DNA from 3 places in the Paenibacillus sp. J53TS2 genome. Region 3 is predicted to be linked to each of the others. Evidence: riboswitches for the same ligand, from Rfam matches in the RefSeq annotation. Region 3 holds a riboswitch; each other region holds the start of a gene.
The links. A riboswitch is a leader RNA that binds a small molecule or an ion and turns the genes downstream of it on or off. The one in region 3 is predicted to bind thiamine pyrophosphate.
Positions count from the first base shown of each region.

Region 1 (3,277 bases), on a different contig from region 3:
CGTCCATGGTCGCCACCGCAACAGGGAAGAAGCAGACGAGCGTAATGACGATGATCTTCGGCAGGATCCCGAACCCGAACCAGATCATGAGCAGTGGGGCCAGCGCAATGGTCGGCACGTTTTGGCTCAAGATGATCAACGGATACAGCGACGCTTTAAGAAACGGGACATAATGGAGCACAAACGCCATCAACAAGCCCACGAGCGTTCCAATGGCAAAACCAATCAGCATCAGCCGTAGTGTTGCCAGCGTGTGCTCCCCTAAACTGGCCGCACCGGCGGCCGCTTCACGCCCGATATCAACCGGGCTGGGGAGGATCCATTTTTCAATGTGAAACCAGGCGGTGGCGCCCTGCCAAATCAGCAAAAACAGCATGACCGCCACAAGGGGCGGCCAGATGCTGTGCCAAAGGCTGCGGAGATTCATGGCCGATATTTTTCAATCAGCTTATCCATGCTGACGCCTTTGGGGTTATACGAGATTTTGATTTGCGAAATGATGCCTGTACTGCCAAACTCAATGACGGCTTCATTCATTTTCTTCACGATAGCCAACAACTCGTCGAGTTCCCCCTCCATGGTTGTCTCCAGGGGATTGACCTGATATTTCACCCCGGAAGCCTGAATCACTTCAATGGCCCGGTCTACATACGGTATCACGTCTTCACCATTTGGCGTTTTTGGAATGATTTGAATGCTTAAAAGTGCGTTTGGCATCGATGAGTTCATCCTTTCGATAATGGGAATTGGTTGAAAACATAATTTCAGGGAGTTATTCGCTCGGCAAAAACTCATTGGTGAAAGCGGCATCTACCTCAAGCGGTTTCTCCAGCAAGCCACGCTCATGCATCCAATCAGAGTAGTTCTGCCATACTTCTTTCTTCTGTTCGCCCCAGCGCGGAGCGTCGTCCTTGTATTTTGGGCTCAGCCATTTTTGACTGGCAACTACCAGGTCCTTGTCGAGTTCCGGTACAGCCTTGAGCAAAATTTGCGCCGACTCCTCAGGGTGGGCGATTGCATAATCATAACCTTTGGACACCGCTCGCATAAACGCCTTCACGAGCTCCGGGTCGTCCTTGATCGTCTTCTCGTTGGTGACAAGCACCGGCGTATAATAGTCAAGCTGTTCGGAGAAGTCCTTAACGTAAAGCATATCCAGCGGCTCACCCCGCAGTTCGGCTTCGATGCCGGTCCATGCGTAGAAGATCCAGGCGAAGTCGATATCCCGCTTCACGGCCGTAAAATAATCGGCATCCCCGATGTTGAGGAACTTTACCTTGCCGACATCGGCGCCCTGCAGGTCCATAATGGATTTAATGACCGCTTCTTCCACAGGAGACCCCCATCCGCCGTAGGCTTTGCCCTCAAAATCCTTAGGTGTCTTGATATTCTTGGCAACAGGTGCAGCAAAGCCGGATGTATTATGCTGAATGATTGCGGCGATGGATACAAGCGGGACGCCTTGGAGCCGGCTTTGGGTGACGTTCTCTTGTACGCTGACGCCAAACGGGACCTCCCCGGAGGCAACCATCGCCTCAGCGCCGCCGGAGCCGGGAAGGAGGATATCCACATTCAGCCCTTCCTCGGCGAAATACCCTTGGTCCTTAGCGACGTAAAGGCCGGTATGATTGGTGTTAGGGCTCCAGTCGAGCACAACCTTGACGCTGCGCAGCTCTTCGCCGGTCGCCTGGTTAGGCGCGGCATTCTCGGCATTTTGCCCGCCTTGGTTTCCTGCAGCAGCCTTGCCCGCGCTATTTCCGTTGGCTCCGCCGCAGGCAGACAGAATTAGCAGCATACAGCCGAGGAACAGCGCCAGCACGGTGCGTAGTTGAACTTTCACGACACATTCTCTCCTTCGATTGTTTAAATTTCCGCAGCTTTGTTCTTGGTATAACCCTGGAAATGCGACCTTAAGCGCAATCCAAATTTCGGATACAAAAAAACGTCCCGGATCCGGGACGCGATAGGCAATGGAAATGAAATGAATAACGAGTTCATATCCATATAGTATAGCTCCCTACGCTGGCATTATCCAGATCAGGTTAAAGGGTCAGTATCTTTGAGGGATACACTCTCAGCCGGCCAATTCCAGCACCCCTGAACAGTATGACTGCAGATTACAACTGTCATTATAGTTTTCGCTTGCCGCATTTGTCCAGTCTTTCCGAACAGGTTTGCAAAAATAGGGGATTTGCTTTTTATCTGGCAAAAGGATATAATGAGTTCATCTCGTGTTTTAGAAAGAAGATCATTCACCCATTGAAAAGAGTGTCACTATTTAAAACCTGGAACTTTTTTCAATGTGTGAATTTTTTTTATACAAGTGGTGCATGTTCATAAGGGTCAGCCCTTTTGAGCGACTTCTGTTAAAAAAATGAATCATGTTAATCTTTAAACAGGAGGTATTCCCCTATGGAAACCGGAACAGTAAAATGGTTTAACGCTGAGAAAGGTTTTGGCTTCATCGAAGTGGAAGGCGGAAATGACGTATTCGTTCATTTCAGCGCGATCACTGGCGAAGGCTTCAAAACCCTCGACGAAGGCCAACGCGTACAATTCAACGTGGTTCAAGGCAACCGCGGCCCTCAAGCCGAAAACGTTGTAAAACTGTAAGCTAGCCAGAAACTGCTCTTAATGCGTTCTCGCATTGAGGGCAGTTTTTCTACTCAAAGATCATTCATGAGGTTAACATTCGGAAACCTCGCTTCTGATGGTACATATAGCACTATGACGAACCACATCTATGCACCCGGTTAGAACGCTCACCTTGAAGGAGGGGAATTATGAACTACCGTAAAAAAACGTTAGAAGAAATTCCTGAGGAAAATACACCGGTATGGACCTGCACGAGCGACGATTGCAATGGATGGATGCGTGACAACTTCACGTTTGAACATAGTCCGGCTTGTCCGCTTTGCTCGTCTGAGATGGTCATGGGAACGCGCATGCTCCCCCAACTGAGTAATCCAAGCTCCGATCAAAGATCGTCGGCCAAGAAGGCATAGACGAGGACGCCGCCGGAATCGGTGGACGCTGACAGCAGCCACAGCCGTATTCGCATCAAAGCGAATACGGCTGTTTTTGTTTTTTTTTTTGGGTATGCAAAAATGAAATATCAATAAAAGGATTGCATCTATATTAAAAATTTAATATGTTTGAACTACTACAATGTTTGACATCCAGAAGGGAGAACCCCCGCATCGATGCACGGTAATTATAAGGTTGCTTCTCAAGTCTTCGATATTCCTTCCAGCAGCAAGCAAAGGAAGCTGGCCAT
Region 1 covers NZ_BOSK01000008.1:221,821-225,097, reverse strand. Annotated here, with positions in the region: gene KJS42_RS17900 (ABC transporter permease) at 1-427, opposite strand, end outside; gene KJS42_RS17895 (MTH1187 family thiamine-binding protein) at 424-717, opposite strand; gene KJS42_RS17890 (ABC transporter substrate-binding protein) at 773-1,840, opposite strand; TPP riboswitch at 1,997-2,109, opposite strand; gene KJS42_RS17885 (cold-shock protein) at 2,413-2,613, shown strand; gene KJS42_RS17880 (cold-shock protein) at 2,784-3,005, shown strand; gene KJS42_RS17875 (sensor domain-containing diguanylate cyclase) at 3,204-3,277, shown strand, end outside.
Region 1: linked by a shared signal. The riboswitch ahead of KJS42_RS17890 (ABC transporter substrate-binding protein) and the one ahead of KJS42_RS15170 (ECF transporter S component) in region 3 are both predicted to bind thiamine pyrophosphate.

Region 2 (3,277 bases), on a different contig from region 3:
GCGGACAGCTAATCTCGATCTTTGATCGGGAAGCCGGCCGCGAAGTGCTGGCGCCGGGCGAACGTGGGAACGTACTTCAGGTGTTCGAAGATAAGCCGAAAATGTTTGAGGCTTGGGACATCGATGTGTTCTACCAGGAGAAACAACGCGAGGTCGAGCAGCTACAGGACTGTAAAGTCGTGACGGGTTCGCTGCGTGCCGTCGTTAGCTTTACTTGGACTTATATGAACTCGACGATCCGCCAAGAGATGATTCTGTATGGCAACAACCGGCGGATTGACTTCCAGACTCAAGTTGATTGGCAGGAGCGTCAGCAACTGCTGAAGGTCGCTTTTCCGGTTGACGTACGGGCTACGGAAGCTACTTACGATATCCAATTCGGAAACGTCAAGCGACCGACGCATTGGAACACCTCTTGGGACCTTGCTCGATTTGAAACGGTCGGTCATCAATGGGTCGATTTGTCAGAGCACGGGTACGGGGTCAGCCTGCTGAATGATTGCAAATACGGCCACGACATTAAGGACCATGTGATCCGGCTGTCGCTGTTGAAATCGGCAACTTATCCGGATCCGCAAGCGGATCGCGGCGAGCATGAGTTTACGTACGCGCTGTATCCTCACGAGGGGCATTGGTCCGAAGGCGGTACCGTACAGGCAGCAACGCTGCTAAATCAGCCGGTTTACGCCACGATGGGCCAGGCGCACTCGTCTTCATTCTCACTGCTCCAAACGAGCGGAAGTGCGGACGTCGTCATTGATGCCGTGAAAAAAGCGGAAGACGGCGACGGCTTGATCGTTCGTTTGCATGAATACAAGGGAGGCCGAGGCCGCGTTCGCTTCCATTTCGGGATGCCGGTGATTTCCTGGCAAGAAACCGACATGATGGAACGGCCTTTAGGAGAATCCTCCTCAACTGCGGAGCTTGAGTTGTCGATGTCACCGTATGAAATCAAAACGATTCGTTTGCAGTTGAAATAACGAGAGAACGCTGTGGGTCGCCTTCGACAGTTAATCGGAAGTCGGGGCGCCCGTCAGCGTTTCGATATCGTTGGAACCGTAGAAGAACAGAACGACCAGAATGATGATTACGATGAGTTCCGAGAAGCCTTCGCCGTCAAATTCACTCATTGTAGTAAACCCCCGCATCTAGGTTATGATGTAAAGCGAGCGATCCTCCCACCCGAATCTTTCAAAGGAAGAGCGGGTTCAGGAGGAATTGTCCGCTTTTTTCTTCATGGCATTGATGATGTCATTGATGGTCATATCTCCATTCTCGTTGAGAAAGTTCAGCAACTTGTCGGCGTTTGCATCGCTGCTGATCGTTTTGTATTCGCCAACAAGGGAGACATACATGGTTGCGTTACGGTATAACTGGACGGAATCCACGCGAAGTTTACCGGAAAGAAGCAGCGCAGCTACGGTATATTCCGGGGTTTTTGGCCGGAAACCGCCCTTTTTGCCATTTTTCTTGTTGGAGGACGAGGATTTGCTTTTTCCGGCTGAATTCATGGCCTAACCTTCCTTAGCTGGATGGGATCCGGTTACTTATCCTGAGGAACCGGTTTACAAGACAGTTCCCTGATAGTTATGCTATGCAGCATTCCGGGGATGGTGTAGACGAGAGAAGCAAGTGATCCAACGATCTTTCGCTGGACGGGATTGACAATCCAGGCAGGGATCGGTAGAGTAATAGGTGAATTGCATAGGAAATCCACTAGGGGCGCCGTAAACGGCTGAGACAAGAGACCATCTTGGACCCTTTGAACCTGATCTAGTTCATACTAGCGTAGGAAAGTGGAGTCGGCCCCCATTTGAATAGTGCTCAGGTTGTCGTATATCAGCCTAGGACTTGATCGAGCCGCTCCCTCTACGGAGCGGCTTTTTTGCGCGCTCTGTTAACAGGTCGTTTGTCGTCGTCTTCTCAGGGGATTTCCTAGTTCAATATATTGGGAGGTGGAGACGATGGGGTTTACGCAGGAGCTACGACGTCAGGCGGACGGGATCTATCAAGCCATATTCGATCATCCGTTCGTCAGAGGCATCGCAAGGGGACAACTGGAGAAAGAGCAGCTCATTCATTACGTTAAGCAGGATTACGAATATTTAAACGCCTATATGCGGATTTACGGTATCGCGATTTCCAAAAGCCGGACCCGAGAGGAGATCGCGATGTTCAACGAACAGATCGCGTATATTTTAAACCGTGAAGTTCAACCCCATCAGATTTTTTGCCGGGCCGCCGGAGTGAATTTTGAAGAGTTGCAGGGGTACCCACTTGCACCCTCGGCGCATCATTATATCCGTCATATGCTGACGGTGGCCCACGAAGGGAGTTTGGGCGAGATCTATGCCGTTTTATTGCCCTGCCCTTGGACCTATCTGGAGATCGGCCAAAAGCTGCTGGCAGAAGTGCAGCCGACACCGGACCATCCGTTTTATGAGTGGATTGATTTTTACGGGCGTCTTTCGGGGGATGTGACGGAGAAGTTTATCCATGCGTTAGACGGATGGGCGGATACAGCCAGGGAGGAAGAGCGGCAAAGGATGGCCGATCATTTTCTGCAAAGCTGCCAATTGGAATATCTCTTTTGGGATATGGCTTACCGGCAGGAAGATTGGCCGGTTGCGATGCCGATGATTTCGCATTCATCCAAATGATCGAAAGAGAGGTTGAAAACATGAGCTTAATGGAAAAAGATCTGTCCGATGTGCTGGAAAAGGTGCAAAAAACGAAACCCCTCGTGCATAACATGACCAATGTTGTCGTCACGAATTTTACCGCAAACGGCTTGTACGCCCTTGGCGCTTCGCCGGTCATGGCCTATGCACCCGAGGAGGTGGCTGATATGGCCAAGATCGCCGGGGCCCTCGTCTTGAACATCGGCACGTTGTCGACGCAGCAGGTCGAAGCGATGATCCTCGCCGGCCGGTCGGCGAACGCTCATGGCGTGCCGGTGCTGCTTGACCCGGTTGGTGCGGGGGCGACCGCCTTCCGCACTGAATCGGCTCTGCGTATCCTGCGCGAGGTAAAGGTGTCGCTCCTGCGCGGCAATGCGGCGGAGATCGCCCATCTCGTCGGGGAAAACCGCGAGATCAAGGGGGTTGATGCCGGCGACACCGCGGGAGACGAGGCGGCCGAACTCGCGGTACGGGCCGCGCGGGCGCTGAACACGGTCGTGGCGATTACCGGCCGTGAAGACGTCATCACCGACGGGCTGCAGTGCCGGTTTGTCAGCGGCGGAGACGCACTGCTGACTCAGGTGACCGGCACGGGC
Region 2 covers NZ_BOSK01000004.1:157,182-160,458, forward strand. Annotated here, with positions in the region: gene KJS42_RS10825 (alpha-mannosidase) at 1-980, shown strand, start outside; gene KJS42_RS10830 (hypothetical protein) at 1,209-1,511, opposite strand; TPP riboswitch at 1,709-1,812, shown strand; gene tenA (thiaminase II) at 1,965-2,660, shown strand; gene thiM (hydroxyethylthiazole kinase) at 2,681-3,277, shown strand, end outside.
Region 2: linked by a shared signal. The riboswitch ahead of tenA (thiaminase II) and the one ahead of KJS42_RS15170 (ECF transporter S component) in region 3 are both predicted to bind thiamine pyrophosphate.

Region 3 (3,277 bases):
GCAGCAGCAATGGGAGCAGACGGTGGGAAACACCGTCGATTCGGTGAGTCAATCGCTCAGCGATACTGCGGCATCCGTACAGCAGTCGGTGGCGTTGGCCGCCGGGGAGTGGAAGGACGATCTGACGTTTACGGGACGCTCACACGAGCTTTCGACGACAGGGGAAATCGGCACCACCGGTAAATTGCAGTTGGAGAATGCCGTGGGTCGTCTCGAGATAAAGAAGGGTACTTCCGATCAAATCGTGGTGAGAGCGACCATCCAGGCAGCTGACCTGCCCGCACGCTCGGAAAAGCTGGATCGGTTGTTCGAACAGAGTGAGGTTTCGGTCATCCCTCAGGGGAACGTTGCCCAGGTGCGCGTACACGCCAAGGGTAAATCCGATCAAAACCTGTGGGATTGGGCTCAGAAGGAGCTGCATTTTACCGAATTCCGCATCGATTATGTCGTAGAGGTCCCTGCCGGGATCCAAGAGTTCGAAGTTACGAACAATGTCGGCGAAATCACGGCGAGCGGGCTGACGGGAACGTATCGGCTGACTGGCGATGTCGGGTCAATCAAGGTCGAAGACGCCCGTTTGTCGGGCGAATCCTCGATCACTACGGCAACCGGCAGCTTGAATCTAGGTATTCTCGCGATGGACTCCGGCAGCCGGTTACAGGCTAGAGCCGATGTCGGCAGCATCACAGCGACGCTGGATCCATCAGTAGCCTGCGATCTGGAAACGAGAAGCGAACTTGGGGCAATTCATGGGGTGCCGGAAGGAAGCAGTGAGAGGGGCGGCGGAGGGCCGCTGGTCGCGTTAGAGACATCCATCGGCAGCATCACGGTGCAATAACGGAGAAAAGCCGCCGGGAGAGAAACCGGCGGCTTCAGCAAGCCATTAGCATTTTCCTGCGGGTTTGAAGTGGCCTAGCGCTTCACCCATCCTTACCTTCCGACCGGGCTCGAGACCGGGCAGAGGGGTGAAGGTTCCATTCTGGGTGAGAAGGACGACAGTGGATCCAAATTCAAAGTAAGCAAGATCGTCGCCTTGTTCCCAGCTTTTGGCCGAGGGGTCCGTGTATTGGATGCTGCTGACGTTCATGGCTCCCACTTTGATGAGGGCGATCTCTCCGCAACTGTGGGAAATATAAGTAATCAGGCGTTCATTCCGGCATAAGACCTTCTTCATGTGGCGCATGCCGAAGTCGTTCACGGGGTACACCCGGCCCTTCACATGCTCGCTTTCCAACTTTTTCCCGGTCACGGGTGCATGAATTCGGTGATAATCAGTAGGACTAAGATAAAGGACAAGGGCATAACCGTGTTTGTACGTTTCTACGCGGGGGGAGCGCGACAGCAGCTCGTCAAGTGTGTAATCCTGTCCTTTGACGTTCAGAATCGTGCCGGTTTGGACCTCGCCCATAAAGGTAATTAAGGCGTCCACCGGACTGATCATCGTCCCTGGCTCCGCGTGCAGCGGGCGCATGCCTGGTTTTAATTTTCGGGTAAAGAACTCATTCAGTGTCCGGTATTCCCGAAGCTCCTTCTCCGCTTCATGGAGCGGAATGCCGTAGGATTTGGCGAAAAAAGGAATCATCGCCCGGCTCAAGCCCGAATGGGAGAACTTGCCCATCCATCGGGATAGCCATTTTCGGGAGGAGAGTTCCGTCATCCATTTCATCCATTTCGCGGCCAAATAGCATCCTCCTAGTCTGTCCGTTAGTGCTGCGTTGGTTTGATGAATTCGTTGCCACTTCCGCTAATCTTGACACAGAACAGGGCCGAAATCAATACAGCGGCCTGTAACCCCGGATGACAAATTTGTACAAATTGATGCTTGATGCCGAGGCTAGGTTGGTGTATGTTAATAACAATCGCATAGGGATACGGGGGCTTGAGCAAATCAGGCTGAGATAGCGGCATATGGCGCCGCGGACCGTTAATCTGATCTGGATAATGCCAGCGTAGAGAATCGATCGTCCGGGATGTCTTGCGTTTTTTACGCACCCTCGTGACCTGACCACCGTCTGAGCTTATTCAGGCGGTTTTTTTACGTATGCGATGGGAATTTAAATTGAGGAATCAAGAGGAGAGATGGAAATGTCGGAGGTTATTCAGAAAAAAATGGGCCGCGGTTTGAAGCTAAGCGACCTGTTGGTAACGGTGTTGGTCTCGCTTGTGCTTGGCGTGGTGTACCACTTCTGGAGTTCGGTGTACAATTTGTTCTCGCCCCTGTTCTTCCAGGCGGATGAACTGGTGTACGGGATGTGGTTCCTGGCCGCAACACTGGTATTCCTGCTGATTCGTAAACCGGGGGTAGCGTTGATTGCCGAGATTGCGGCGGCCCATGTGGAGATTCTGTTCGGCAGCGAATGGGGCATTCAGCTCGTTCTATACAGCGTGCTGCAAGGCTTGGGAGCGGAACTGGTATTCGCCGCGTTCCGATACCGGAAGTTCTCCGGCTCCGTCGCAGCGCTGGCCGGAATTGGGGCCGCTGTTGGATCGGTGATTCCGGATTTCTTCTATGGCTACGTGCAGGATTATGAGCCTTGGCTCTTGACTGCCAAATATGCCATGCGCGCGGTCAGCTCTGCGCTGATCTGCGGTTACTTCGCTTACGCCGTGGTAAAAGCCGTAGAAGCGACAGGAGTCACCACCCTGCTGCGGCCGGTTGATCCGAAGGACTACGCGGCGCTGAACGACTGATGCGGAAGGACATGGCGGCCGCAGAGGTGCAGGGGCTGCGGTTGAAGTTCCCCGGTGAAGCCGATTTCGTGTTCAAGGATTTGGATTTCTCGGTTGTGCGCGGAGAACATGTGCTGCTATTGGGCCCCAGCGGATGCGGGAAATCGACGCTGCTTCAGGTCTTGTCCGGCATCATCCCGGACTTGGTGGAAATCCCGATGCGGACGTCCGCGCAGCAGCTCCCGACATCGTGGCGCTTCCTGTTTCAGGACCCCGAGACCCAATTCTGTATGCCTTATGTTGACGAGGAGCTAGCCTTTGCCCTGGAAAACCTCGGCATACCGCAGCCCGAGATGTCCGCGCGGATGGAAGCCGCCTTGGCTGAGGTGGGCCTCGATTTGCCCGAGCTCCACGTGTTGATCGATTCGCTGTCCCAGGGGATGAAACAGCGATTAGCGCTCGCTTCGATCCTGTTGGGCGATCCGGAGGTGCTGCTGCTCGACGAACCTTCCGCCCTGCTGGACCCGCTGGGGCGCGAGCAAATCTGGCAAGCGATCGCCAAGGTAGCCGAGGGGCGGACCTTAATGATCGTGGAGCATCGGATCGA
Region 3 covers NZ_BOSK01000006.1:214,310-217,586, forward strand. Annotated here, with positions in the region: gene KJS42_RS15160 (hypothetical protein) at 1-838, shown strand, start outside; gene asd (archaetidylserine decarboxylase) at 884-1,681, opposite strand; TPP riboswitch at 1,862-1,973, shown strand; gene KJS42_RS15170 (ECF transporter S component) at 2,086-2,691, shown strand; gene KJS42_RS15175 (ABC transporter ATP-binding protein) at 2,691-3,277, shown strand, end outside.